Regions from separate parts of the Pseudomonas paeninsulae genome, predicted to be linked through region 3. Evidence: riboswitches for the same ligand, from Rfam matches in the RefSeq annotation. Region 3 holds a riboswitch; each other region holds the start of a gene.
What was found. A riboswitch is a leader RNA that binds a small molecule or an ion and turns the genes downstream of it on or off. The one in region 3 is predicted to bind cobalamin.
Positions count from the first base shown of each region.

Region 1: linked by a shared signal. The riboswitch ahead of btuB (TonB-dependent vitamin B12 receptor) and the one ahead of cobO (cob(I)yrinic acid a,c-diamide adenosyltransferase) in region 3 are both predicted to bind cobalamin.
Region 2: linked by a shared signal. The riboswitch ahead of VCJ09_RS00970 (cobaltochelatase subunit CobN) and the one ahead of cobO (cob(I)yrinic acid a,c-diamide adenosyltransferase) in region 3 are both predicted to bind cobalamin.

Region 1 is NZ_CP141799.1:221,402-225,934, reverse strand. It holds gene cobO (cob(I)yrinic acid a,c-diamide adenosyltransferase) at 1-594, opposite strand, end outside; gene VCJ09_RS00990 (hypothetical protein) at 591-749, opposite strand; gene btuB (TonB-dependent vitamin B12 receptor) at 788-2,638, opposite strand; cobalamin riboswitch at 2,758-2,990, opposite strand; gene VCJ09_RS00980 (DUF2149 domain-containing protein) at 3,070-3,369, opposite strand; gene VCJ09_RS00975 (MotA/TolQ/ExbB proton channel family protein) at 3,347-3,823, opposite strand; gene VCJ09_RS00970 (cobaltochelatase subunit CobN) at 3,826-4,533, opposite strand, start outside.
Region 2 is NZ_CP141799.1:215,602-220,134, forward strand. It holds gene VCJ09_RS00960 (FecCD family ABC transporter permease) at 1-466, opposite strand, end outside; gene VCJ09_RS00965 (cobalamin-binding protein) at 552-1,466, opposite strand; cobalamin riboswitch at 1,773-2,063, shown strand; gene VCJ09_RS00970 (cobaltochelatase subunit CobN) at 2,183-4,533, shown strand, end outside.
Region 3 is NZ_CP141799.1:3,105,556-3,110,088, reverse strand. It holds gene VCJ09_RS14215 (C40 family peptidase) at 69-587, shown strand; gene VCJ09_RS14210 (O-methyltransferase) at 720-1,382, shown strand; cobalamin riboswitch at 1,592-1,831, shown strand; gene cobO (cob(I)yrinic acid a,c-diamide adenosyltransferase) at 2,033-2,644, shown strand; gene VCJ09_RS14200 (cobyrinate a,c-diamide synthase) at 2,751-4,055, shown strand; gene bluB (5,6-dimethylbenzimidazole synthase) at 4,052-4,533, shown strand, end outside.

The DNA of each region.
Region 1 (4,533 bases), 2.5 Mb from region 3:
CTGCGCCTTCACCCCTTCCTTGAACGCATGCTTGACCAGGTTCATCTCGGTGACGGTATCCGCCGCCTCGATCAGCCCCGGCAAGGCGCCGCGGCCGGTCACCACCACATGCTGCAGCAGCGGCCGCGCCTCGATGTCGGCGAGCACCGCGTCCAGCTCCAGATAGCCCAGTTTCAGGGCGATATTCAGCTCATCCAGCACCAGCAGGCCGATGGCCGGGTCATTCAGCAGCTGGCGCGCCACCACCCAGGCCTGCTGGGCTTTTTCGATGTCGCGCGGGCGATCCTGGGTCTCCCAGGTGAAGCCCTCGCCCATCACGTGGTAGCTGACCTCCTCGGGGAAACGGCGAAAAAAGTTCTCCTCGCCGGTGCTGGCCGCGCCTTTGATAAATTGCACCACCCCCACCTTCATCCCGTGGCCCAAGGCGCGGGCGACCATGCCGAAGGCACTGCTGCTCTTGCCCTTGCCATTGCCGCTGTGCACCAGCAGCAGGCCGTACTCATCCTGAGCCTGAGAAATCTTCTCGTCGATCAGCGCCTTCTTGCGCTCCATGCGCGCCTTGTGCCGCGCGTCGCGTTCGCTCGATTCGCTCATCTCTTCACCTCCAGTTGCGGTTGCGCGCCCAGCCGGGAGCGGGCGCCGATATAGACAATGGCCGCCAGGCCGACATACAGCGCCAGGCGGCCCAGGTAACGCGGGGAATGGACGGCGCTGCCGATCAGCCGTTGGCATCGCGGTGGCAGCTTCATCCATTGATCTCCAGAAGTAGGTGGCGCTGCCGGCAGGCTCAAAGCGCCTGGTAGCGCACGCTCAGGTAGACCGCCTGGCCGGGCTGGTTATAGCCCTGGGCGGTCTCGTAATCGGCATCCAGCAGGTTGGCCACGCGGGTCTGCAGGCGCCATTCTGGGCTGAGGCGGTATTCGCCGCGCAGGTCGAGGGTGGCGAAACCGGAGAGCTCCTTGGTGTTGGCCAGATCGTCAAAGCGCTGGCCCTCGGCATGCAGGCTGGCGCCGATGCTGAAGGCGCCGAGGCGGCGATCCAGATCCAGGTTGAACAGCCGCTTGGCCCGGCGCGCCAGCTCGTTGCCGTCGTTGGCCCCGGAGGAACGGTTCTCCGGCTCCAGCAGCGTGTAGTTGGCATTCCAGTCCCAGCCGAGCAGTTGGCTGCCGAGCACCAGTTCGACGCCGCGAATGCGTGCGGCATCGACGTTGGCCGGCGCCATGATGCTGGCGTCGTAGGCGATCAGGTCGTCGATGCGGGTGCGGAAGGCGTTGACCGACCAGTGGCCCCAGGCATGCTGGCCGAGCAAACCGGCCTCCAGGCTCTGGGAAGTTTCCGCCTGCAGATCCGGATTGCCATAGCCGGGGTAGTACAACTCGTTGAAGGTCGGCGCCTTGAACGCCGTGCCGTAGCTGAGAGTCGCGCGCAGCCAGTCGCTCAGGGCATAGCCGTAGCCGAGGTTGCCGGTGTCGTGCCGGCCGAACTGCTGATTGTCGTCGCGGCGCAGGGACAGCTGCCAGTCATGCCGACCGACTTCGCCGAGGTACTGCACGAAGGCGCCGGTGTTATCCCGCGAGTCTTCGGCGTAATCGGTGCTGCCGTTGACCTCGTCGTGCTGGTAATCGGCGCCCAGGGTCAGGGTATGGCCGGGCGCCAGGCTCAGGTCGTTCTGCCAGCTGAGGCTGTCGCGACGGCTGTCGAAGCGCGAATAGAAGTCGCCATCCTGGAACGCATCGGACTTGTCCTCGCTGCGTCCGGCCTGCAGGGTCACCTGCCAGGGCTCGAGCGGGGCGAAACGCGCGCGGGTGCCCAGCACATTTGATTCGCCATCGGCATGGGCGCGGAAACCGGCAGTGCGCTTGCGGTTGACCTGGTCGTAATCGTTGTGCGATTTGGCCCGCAGCAGGTTGGCGTCCAGCTCCAGGCCGTTGGCGAAGCGATAACCGGCGCTCAGCGCGGCGGACAGGTTGCGATAGCCGTCGGCATCGTCTTCGTAGCCGCTGGTGGCCGCCGACTTGACGTTGATGCCGTCGGTGTCGGCGCCACTGAGGGCCAGGCTGTACCAAGCGTTATCGGTGCCGCCGCTGACCCCGGCACTGCCGTTGTAGCTGTCATGGGTACCGTAACCGGCGGAGAAAAATGGCTTGGCGCCTGCGCCGGCGCCCTTGCGGGTGAAGATCTGAATCACCCCGCCGATGGCTTCCGAGCCGTACAGGCTGGAACGCGGCCCGCGCACCACCTCGATCCGCTCGATCAGCTCCAGCGGCAAATCCTGCAGGGCCGCGCCACCGGACGTCACCGAACCGACCTTGATGCCGTCGATCAGCACCAGCACATGGTCGGATTCGCTGCCGCGCATGAACAACGCGGTGGTCTTACCCGGGCCGCCGTTGTTGGCGAAGGACACGCCCGGCACCTTCTTCAGCAGCTCGGGCACGGAAGTCGCCTGGCTCTGCTCGATCTGCGCACGGTCGAACACCGTCACCGCGGCCAGGCTCTGCTCGGCAGTCTGTGCAGTACGGGTAGCGGTCACCAGAAGGTCGTCGAGACGAGTGTGTTCGCCCGCCTGGGCCAGGGGCACGCAGGAAACGGCGCACAGCAGCAGGGTTGAGGGCTTGATTGGAAGGGAATTGCTCATCGCGTTCTAGGCTCCGCCGCCCCACCCGGGCGATCTTGGCTGAGTAAGACACGCGGAGAACCAGCGGCGAATGCACTGCACAACGGCGCAGCCCACACGCCAGACAACGCCCTCCGCGATGCCATGGACTGCGACAGGCCGGTCTCCGGGCTTACGAGCGGCGCGCGAAAATGCGCAATCCCACCAGACGCACCTTCCCATGCCGAAGCACAGTGGTTGAAAAAGCGCTGGTTTGACTCGTCTACCGTTGCGGGGGCAGCGTCGGAATGGTTGGCGTAAACACGCGCAACGCACCGACTTCCCTGTTTACTCGCGGCCATGGCCGCGGGTCACCTGAAGCAAGAGGCGCGAGTGTAGATATTTCGGGCGGGCCGTCAATGCGCCGAGCGACCCCGGGCGTTCAGGCCACGACCACTGCGGCAATCGGTCGCTCACTGGCCGATCAGGATCAGCTTGCCGGTCTGCGGATCACGGTAGACCTGGCCGACACTCTCCAGTCCGGCGCCGTCCTGGCCCTTGAGGCTGTCCGGCAGGCTCGGCAGTTCTCGCCCGCGCTCCACCGGCAGCGGCTGGCGCTGTGCCTCGAGCCGCTGCAGCAGGTCGGTCTGCGCCACCAGGGCGGCGATCAGACCGCAGGCGAACACCAGCACCACGTCGACCAGGTTGGCCAGCGGTCCGAGCGGATCGTCGTCGCCCTCGGCGAAACGGTTAGAGCGCCAGCGCCGGCTCATCGGCCTGCTCCTCGGCCGCCATGGCCTCACGTCGATCCAGCAGCTCGTCGTACCAGCGTCGGCGCAGGCGGCCTAGGCCGAAGCCGATCACCCCGGCAAGCAGGCCGAACACCGTGGTGTCGAAGGCCACCCGCATGGCCACGCTGAGAATCTGCACATTGCCCTCGCCGAGGGCTGCCAACCCAGGGCCGAGCGGGATCAGCGTGCCCATCAGGCCGAGCATCGGACCGATGCGGGCGATCAGGTCGGCGCGCTCCAGGCGCTTGCGCGCGCGCCGCTCAATTTCCGCCAGTGGCAAGCGTTGCCAGCGCGCCAGGCCGCCGCAGCGTTCGCCGACCGCCACCCCGCAATCCCATACCGCCAGCGTCAGCAGGCCGAACAGACCGAGGGTCACCGGTTGCAGCAACCAGCCGACCAATAGATGCAGCCAGGTGAATAGTTGACTGTCGAACATGCCTAGAGCCCTCCACGGGAATGATGGCCGCGGCCACGCCAGATGCCCAGGCCCAACAGGCCGGCCAACAGCAGGACGCCAAGCCAGAGTTGCCGATCCGGCGCCTGCCCGGCACCTTCTGCCGCCTCTGCGGCGGCTGGCTGTTGCGCTTGCGGCGGCTGCGCCGCCTGGATTTCGCTGACCGTGCTGGGTGCCTGCTGCGGCCGGGCCTCGATCTGCGCCGCCTGCAGGCGTTGCTGCAGGGCCGCGCGCAATTCGGCCGGCAGTTGCGGCAGCAGCCATTGCAACATCGGATGATCCGGCCGGGTATGGCCGCTGCCGGGCAGGCCGTGCTCGACCACCAGACGGGCGAACTGCTCGCCGAGCTGCTGCACGGTGGCCTGATCGGCCTGCCAGAACTCCTTGTGAATCGCCACCAGCATGATCGCCAACATGTTGCTCTTCACGTGGACGTTATGGCCCTGTTCGAGGAAGCGGTCGAGACCGATCTCGTATCGGTCATCGATATACACCGCCTTCACCTCCTCCCAGGCGCTGTCCTTGATGATCTCGGGGTTGGTCACCTGCCAGCCCCAGAGGTATTCGAGGAACTCGCTGCCCATGGTGCGTGCACCGGCGTAGTCGTGCTGCATCAGCGCCTCGATCCAGGCCGGGTTGAGGAAGCGCCCGCGCAGTTCGCCGAGCAGCGCCTGCTGCAAGGGTTCCAGGCG
Region 2 (4,533 bases), 2.5 Mb from region 3:
GCATGCCGGGCAGACGCTCGGCCGGGCTGATCGCCAGCATCAGGGTGATGATCGCGCCCCAGCCGGAGGCCACTACCACCCCGGTCAGCAGCAGGCGCGATGAGGTCCAGCTGCCGCTGCCGTGAGCCAGGCCGAACACCAGCAGGGTGGCGAGGAACGCCCCGGCAAAGGCCGAACCGGAGATCAGCGTCCCCCCCAGGCCCGCCAGCATGGCGAACAGTGCGCCCACCGCGGCGCCGCCGGACAGGCCAAGCACGTAGGGGTCGGCCAGCGGGTTGCGCAGCAACACCTGCATCAGCGCCCCGGCCACCGCCAGCAAGCCGCCGGTGGCGAAGGCCGAGAGGGTGCGCGGTAGGCGCAGCTCGAAGATCAGGGTGCGCTGCAGCTCGCTGCCCTGTCCGCTCAGCGTTAGCAGCGCGTCGCTCAGACTCAGGGCGCTGCTGCCGACGCTGACCGACAGCAGCATGGCGGCCAGCGCGACCAGTGCGAGCAGACTCAGCAACCCGCCGAGCGAGCGCAAGGGGCCGGCGCGATGCTGGCCGGCAGCGGATTCAGCGCCGTGCACGGCTGGTCTCCAGGCTTTCGCAGAGTAACCGGGCGCCCTCCAGCAGGCGCGGCGTAGGGCGCTGCACCAGCGACGGCGGGATGAAGAACAGATTGTCCTGCTGCACCGCCTGCAGGCTGGGATAAGCCCGCCACTCGGTCAGCCAGTAGCGGTTCTCCTCGCCCATGCCGCCGGCCAGGATGACCTGCGGATTGGCGATCAGCACCGCTTCGATATCGATGCGCGGAATCTGCCGCGGCAGCTCGGCGAAGACATTGCGCCCGCCACACAGGCTGATCACCTGGCCGATCAGGTGGCCGTCGTTGACCGTCATCAACGGCTTGTTCCAGACCTGATAGAACACCGTCACGGGCTCGGCCTCGCGGTATTGTTCGGCCAGTGCGGCGATGCCGCGACGCAGGTGTTCGGCGGCCTGCTGGCCCACCGCTTGGCTGTCGGTCAGCCGCGCCAGGCGCTCGATGGCCCGCGCTATGCCTTCGATGTTTTCCGGTTCGAGATAGAACACCGGCACGCCGAAATCTTCCAGGGCGTCTAGCTGCTCGGCGGGATTGCCGCTGCCCCAGACGATCGCCAGGTCCGGCTGCAGGGTCAGCAGCCGTTCCAGATCCAGGCGGCTGTGGCTGCCCACCGACGGCAGCGTCCGGGCCTCGGGTGGATAGTCGCTGAAGGCCACCACGGCCACCACGCGGTCGCCGCCGCCCGCCGCGAAGACCAGTTCGGTGGCCCCCGGCGACAGGCTCGCGATGCGTTGCGCGGGCGTTGGCAGGCAGACCTCGCGCTGCGCATCGTCAACCACGCAGATGGGGGCCGCCAACAGCGTCGGCGCCAGCCCCAGCAGCGCGGCTGCCAGGCCGACGCGGCAGGTCGAGAGGCCGCGTTGGCGGGCGAATGATAGGTACATGTTCTCCCCCCTGGTGACGCGCAGACTCTCGCCGCGATGGCGTCGGTGGCCCGCGAGTGAGCGCAAGCTAACAACCGGCCGGGACAGGGTCAATGTCGATCTGCGGCACGGCGGCACTATTCGAAGTCGCGCTGTCGAAAGCGACCCTCAGCCAACCGAGTGCGACGCTGCGGCCCGGGTAACCCTGCCAGGGCATGCCCGTAGCGGCGCCATTGCGGGCCGATTGCCTGGCGCCGGGTCGCCGCGTCGTTGTGCGACTGCCCGGTGTCGCACGGCGCATAGACGTTGCCGGCATGAGCCTCTAGACTCGCGCCTCTTGCTTCAGGTGACCCGCGGCCATGGCCGCGAGTAAACAGGGAAGTCGGTGCGTTGTGCGTGTTTACGCCAACTATTCCGACGCTGCCCCCGCAACGGTAGACGAGTCAAGCCAGCGCTTTTTCAACCACTGTGCTTTAGGCGTCTGTCGGACTTAACCCTGTTCTGCTAGGAACGGTTAAGCCCGACAGTCTCCTCGCATGGGAAGGTGCGTCTGGTGGCATTGCGCATTTTCGCGCGCCGCTCGTAAGCCCGGAGACCGGCCTGTCGCAGTCCATGGCATCGCGGAGGGCGCTGTCTGGCGTGTGGGCTGCGTATTTCCTGCGGTTCGTGCGTTGCCTCTCTGCGCCTGCCTTTCCCTGCCTGGGTCGCACGGGTGAGCGCGACGGAGTCACGACAACATGAGCAAATCCCTTCCGCCGCCGGTAGCGCTCGCGCTGCGCGGTGTGTCCCTGATCCGCCGCCTGGCGCTGGCCGCCCTGCTGGCGCTGACGGCGCCGCTGGCCGGCGCAGCGCAGATCAACGCCATCGTCTCGCCCTACAGCGCCGCCGAATTCGCCGCGGCAGTCGCCCAGTTCCAGGGCCAGCACCCCGGCCAGCGGGTCAGCGCGCGCACCCCCGAACAACTGGGCGAACTGGACGATGCCGCGCTGGCCGAATGGCTGGACGCCGGCCAGGTGCTGTTCGGCGCGGGCCTGTTTGGTGCCGAGGTGGAGCGCCTGCGGCCCATGTTGGCCGCGGCGGCCCCGGCCGATCTGTTCATCCTGCACAGCGAGCAGGATCTGGTGCAGCTCAGCCGCAGCCGCGGTCAGGCACTGTTCGCCTCCCGCGAGCAGGCCGAGCGCCTGGGCGCGGCCAAGCCGGCGGACGATCTGGCGCAGTGGCTGGCGCAGCAACAGCGCTCCCATCCGCAGCAGGCCGACTGGCTCAGCGCGCGCAGCTACTGGCTGGCCGGTGGCAACGATAACATTGCCGCGCTGCTCGCCTGGCTGGCGGCGCGGGTGGATGCGACGGTAACGGCCGAGCCGGCCAAGGCGCGGCCGCCGCTGCGCTTCTATCAGGACGGGCAGATCCGCGCGGCCGAGCAGCTGCATTGGCAGGGTCAGGCACTGGTGGCGATCATCGACCACGGCCGGGCCGACCGCGCCGGCGACCGGGCGCTCAACGACGCCCTGTGTCAGGCGTTGGGCGAGGCCGGGCTGGCCTGCGTCAGCCTGTTCGCCAACTGGGGCGCGGGTTCGCTGCAGGCGGTGCGTTGGCTGCAGGAGGCCGAGCACCCGCCGCTGGTGGCGATTATCGCCCTGCAGGATTTCGTCATCGGCGGCGGTGAGCACCGTGAGCAGGTCAGCGAGCTGTTCGCCCAACTGGATGTGCCGGTACTCAAAGGCCTGCGCATGGAAGGGCGCAGCGAGGCGGTCTGGCAGCTGTCCAGCGACGGCCTGGCGCGCGACAAGCTGCATTACCAGATCGCCATGCCGGAGCTGCAAGGCACCAGCCAGGCCATGGTGCTGGCCGCCTGGCACGAGCAACAGCTCGACCCGCTGTCCGGCATCCGCTTCGGCATCGGCGAACCGCTGCCGCAACAGGTCGCCGCCCTCAGCGCGCGCATCCAGCGCTGGTGGCATCTGCAGCGCACGGCGAATGCCGACAAGCGCCTGGCGATCGTCTATTACAACCACCCGCCGGGCCGCCACAATATCGGTGCGGACAACCTCGACGTGCCGCAGTCGCTGCTGCATATCCTCCGTCGCCTGCAGGCTGAGGGCTACGACACCGGCTCGCTGCCGGAAAGCCCGGCGGCGCTGCTCGACCTGTTGCAGGAGCGCGGGATCAACCTGCCGGAGCAGGGCGATGCCCTGGCCGAGATGGCCGACAAGGTGCAGAGCCTGGGCGGCCAGGAGTATCGCGACTGGTTCGCGACCCTGCCGGCGGCCCTGCAGGCGGAGATGCGCCAGGGCCCGCTGGGCTACTGGAACGCCCAGTTGCACCGGGCCCTGCAGGCCTCGCAACTGGAGATCGCCGCGGACATTCTGGACAACGGTTCCAGCGAGCTGCATCACGTGCTGGACGGCGTCGAGCACCCGGCGCGGGCGCGCGCCTTGGATCTGCTGGCGCAGTTGGAGAGCCTCTACCGGGCGGCACTGGCACAGCCGGCCCAGGCCGACTGGACGCAGGCGCAGGCGCTGGTCGACGCCCTGGCAGCCAGCGGCATCGAAGGCCTGCGCGGCTGGGGCGAAGGCCCCGGCTATGTGATGGTGCACGACGGCCGCCTGCTGCTGCCGGGGCTGCAGTTCGGCAAGGTGTTCGTCGGTCCGCAGCCGCCGCGCGGCTGGGAAGTGGATGAGGAACTGCTGCACGCCAACCTGGTGTTCCCGCCGCCGCATCAGTACCTGGCCTTCTATCACTGGCTGCGCGACGGCTTCAAGGCCGACGCGCTGATCCACCTGGGCCGTCATTCCACCTACGAGTTCCTGCCGCGGCGGCGGATCGGCCTGAGCGACGAGGACTACCCGACGCAAATTCTCGGCGACCTGCCGAGCATCTACCCGTACATCGTCGACGGCGTCGGCGAGGGTATCCAGGCCAAGCGTCGCGGCCTGGCGGTGATGATCGATCACTTGACCCCGCCGCTGGTGGCCACGCCGCTGTACGACGACCTGCTCCAGCTGCGCCAGCTGATCGAGAGCTTCGAGGCTGGCGCCGGCCAGGGCGAAGGGCCAGCGCGGCGGGCGACCATCGCCGAGATCAAGCG
Region 3 (4,533 bases):
GCAAAGGTTGCGCGGTTTCTCCTGAGTCGGCACAGTAGAGCGCACTCAGGCTCTGGATCGTTCCGCTCATGCACTTCACGACCCGTGTTGCCCTGCTTCTGCTTGCCGCGCTGCTGACTGCCTGCGCCGGTCGCCCTCCTGCTCCACAGTCAATCGTTCATGTGCCCGTTGCCAGCATCGACAGTGGTGCCGAAGAGGTCTTGTTTCGCGCCCTCGGACTGGTCGGCACACCCTATCGTTATGGCGGTAATACCCCGGCGGGCGGTTTTGATTGCAGCGGGCTGATCGGCTACGTCTATCGCGACGCGGCTGGCGTCAGCCTGCCGCGTTCTACCCGCGAGTTGATCAGCATGCGTGCGCCAGCCGTAGGCCGTAATGCGCTGAAAAGCGGTGACCTGGTGTTTTTTGCCACCAGCGGTGGGCGCCAGGTCAGCCATGCTGGTATCTATGTCGGTGAGGGCCGCTTCGTGCATGCACCTTCCAGCGGCGGCACCGTGCGTCTGGACAGCCTCAGCAACAGCTACTGGCAACGCACCTATCTGGATGCCAAGCGCGTATTCAGTCCCGAACTGGCGGGTAATCCCTGACGACGGCGTAGGGCCAGCCCATAGCCCGGATGAAATTCGCGGCTTTCGCATGAACATAGGGTCTACGGATTGCCGGGTAGACGACATGGCATCTCTTATCTGGACCTGCGCGTAGTAATTCAGGAGAGTCATATGACCAACCGTACCCTCACGCTTGACGACAGCCTTTACCACTATCTGCTCGACGTTTCCCTGCGCGAAACGTCGCTGCTCAAGCGTCTGCGCGATGAGACGGCGCAGCTGGCCAATGCCAACTGGCAAATCGCGCCCGAGCAGGGCCAGTTCATGGCGCTGCTGGTGCAACTGACCGGCGCCAGGCGGATTGTCGAGGTCGGCACCTTCACCGGCTACAGCGCCCTTTGCATGGCTCAGGCCATGGGGGAGGCGGGGCGGTTGATCTGCTGCGATATCCCCGGCGACTACAACGCCATCGCCGAGCGCTACTGGCGCGAAGCCGGCCTCTGCGAACGCATCGAACAACGCCTGGCACCGGCCCTGGAGACCTTGGTCGCGCTTGAGCGTGGCGGGCAGGCGGGTAGCTTCGACCTGATCTTCATCGACGCGGACAAAGCCAACTACCCGGCCTATCTGGAACATGCCCTGCGGCTGGTGCGCCAGGGCGGCCTGATCCTGTTTGACAACACCCTGTGGAGCGGTCGGGTGCTGGAGCAGGCCCCAGGCAGTGACGACACCCGCGCCATTCAGGCGCTCAACCTGGCCCTGAAAGACGATCAGCGCATCGACTTGTCGCTGCTGCCGCTGGGTGACGGCTTGACGCTGTGTCGCAAGCGCTGAAGGCTGTGATTGCGCAGCTCTTATGTTTCATGCGCAAGGCCTGCGATACGTAGGCCGGATGCAACCCGGGAGTGAGTAGTAGAGAGCAAAGCTTAGACCCGCTGCGCTAACCCTGGGCTCCAAGTTCGATCCACTCTTGATGGCTTCCCCGGATTGCCCCGGCTACCGAACTGCGCCTATCCATTGACGCTAAGACCGCGTGCCACTAACCTGCGCGGCTTGCAACAGGTGCCCCCAACGCTGTGCGTCCGCGGGGTGAAACAGGGAAGTCGGTACGTTGTGCGTGTTCACGCCAACAATTTCGACGCTGCCCCCGCAACGGTAGGCGAGTTTAAACAAACGCTGATTGAGCCACTGTGCATTGGCATGGGAAGGCGCGTTTGAAGGTGTTCTGCATAGTCGGAGCGCCGCTCGCAAGCCCGGAGACCGGCCTGCTGCAGTCCACGACATCGCGGAGGGCGTTGTCTGGCGTGTGGCTGCGCGGTTGTTGCAGTTCATGCGTCCTCGCTCTCCGTATGTCTTTTCCCGCCTGGGTCGCACGGGTGAGAGCGACGGAGCTAAATCGAGATGAGCAAACCCCTTCCCCCCATGACAGCCGCTGTGCTGTGCAGCCGTTCCTGTATGCCGTTACGGCTGTGGGAGTGTGAGCGATGAGCGAGTCGGCAGAACGCGACGCGCGACACAAGACGCGCATGGCCCGCAAGAAGGCCTTGATCGACGAGAAAATCGCCCAGGCCCAGGACCAATATGGCCTGCTGCTAGTGCACAGCGGCAACGGCAAAGGCAAAAGCAGCAGTGCCTTCGGCATGGTCGCTCGCGCCCTCGGCCATGGCCTCAGGGTCGGTGTGGTGCAATTCATCAAGGGCGCGGCCAGCACCGGGGAAGAGACCTTCTTCCGGCGTTTCCCCGATGAAGTCAGCTACCACGTGATGGGCGAGGGCTTCACCTGGGAAACCCAGGATCGTCAGCGCGATATCGACAAGGCCCGCGAAGCCTGGGCGGTCGCCGCGCAGTTGCTCAGCGATCCGGGCATTGGCCTGGTGGTGCTCGATGAGCTGAATATCGCCCTGAAATATGGCTATCTGGAGCTGGAAGCGGTGCTTGCCGATATCGAGGCGCGGCCGTTGCTGCAACATGTGGTGGTGACCGGGCGTGGCGCTTTGCCGGGCATGATCGAGGCGGCGGACACCGTCACCGAGATGAGCCTGGTCAAGCATGCGTTTAAATCGGGTGTGAAGGCGCAGAAAGGGGTGGAGTTCTGATGTTCTCGCTCTTAATGCGCCGGGCGCGTCGTCAGCGCCACTTGCCACCGGTACTGCCTGCGTGGTGCTTCCTCGCGCGCAGCGCATTGGCTAACGAGAGGTCGCGATGAGTGCTAGAAGCTGCCCGGCCCTGCTGATCGCCGCGCCCGCCTCGGGGCAGGGCAAGACCACGGTCACCGCCGCCCTGGCGCGCTTGCATACGCGCCAGGGCAAGCGGGTGCGGGTGTTCAAGTGCGGGCCGGATTTTCTCGACCCGATGATCCTCGCCCGCGCCAGCGGTGCGCCTGTGTATCAGCTCGATCTGTGGATGGTCGGCGAGGCCGAGAGCCGGCGCCTGCTCTGGGAGGCCGCGGGCGAGGCCGACCTGATCCTGATCGAGGGGGTGATGGGGCTGTTCGATGGCACTCCTTCAGCGGCCGATCTGGCTCGACACTTTGCTGTGCCGGTATTGGCGGTGATCGACGGCTCGGCCATGGCCCAGACCTTCGGCGCCATGGCCCATGGCCTGGCGACCTTCCAGCCGGACTTGCCGTTTTCCGGGGTACTCGGCAACCGGGTCGGTAGTACGCGCCATGGCGAGATATTGCACGCCGCGCTGCCGGCTTCGATCCGCTGGTACGGCGCCCTGCCGCGCAGCGCCGAAGTCGGATTGCCGAGTCGCCACCTAGGCTTGGTGCAGGCCGCAGAGTTGGCCGATCTGGATGCCCGTCTGGATGCTGCCGCCGATGCCTTGGCCGCCAGCGCCGATGTGGCCTTGCCGCCGGCGGTCGAGTTCGCCGCGCCCGCGCCGCGTGAGCTTGCGGCCTTGCTCGACGGCGTGCGCATCGGCGTGGCCCGCGACAGCGCCTTCGCCTTTCTCTACCAGGCCAACCTGGATCTGCTGGGTGAGCTGGGCGCCGAGTTGCATTTCTTCTCGCCGCTGACCGATCAGGCGCTGCCCGAGGTCGACAGCCTCTACCTGCCCGGTGGCTACCCGGAGTTGCACCTGGCGCGGCTCGAGGCCAATCAGGCCATGGCCCAGGCGATTCGCGACCATCACGCCGCTGGCAAGCCAATCCATGCCGAGTGTGGCGGCATGCTCTATCTGCTCGACAAACTGACCGACAAGCAGGGCGCCAGTGGCCGCATGCTCGGTGTGTTGGCGGGCGAGGCGACCCTGCAGCCGCGCATGACGGCCATGGCCTTGCAGTTCGCCGAACTGCCCGAGGGCCGGCTGCGCGGTCACAGTTTCCATTACTCCGCGTTGACCAGCGCGCTGGTCCCGATCACCCGCGGCGAGTGCCCGAACTACAGGCGCACCGCCGAGCCGGTCTATCGCATCGGTCAGCTGACGGCGTCCTATATCCACTTCTACCTGCCGTCCGACCCGCTGGCCGCTGCGGCGCTGTTTCTTCCGCGAGAGCAGCCATGAGTGCATCCGGTGACCAGCATGCCTTCAGCCCGGAGGAGCGCGCGGCGGTCTATCGTGCGATCGCCGAACGCCGCGATATGCGCCACTTCAGCGGCGGCGAGGTGGCGCCGGAACTGCTCGCGCGTTTGCTCGAGGCGGCGCACCAGGCCCCCAGCGTTGGCCTGATGCAACCCTGGCGCTTTATTCGCATTACCCGCCCAGCGTTGCGCGAGGCGATCCATGGTCTGGTGGACGAGGAGCGGCTACGCACCGCCGAGGCCCTGGGCGAGCGCTCCGGCGAATTCATGCGGCTCAAGGTCGAGGGCATCCGCGACTGCGCCGAACTGCTGGTAGTGGCGCTGATGGACGGGCGCGAGGGGCATGTGTTCGGCCGCCGCACTCTGCCGGAGATGGACCTGGCCTCGCTGGCCTGCGCGATTCAGAATCTCTGGCTCGCCGCCCGCGCGGAGGGCCTGGGCATGGGCTGGGTTTCATTGTT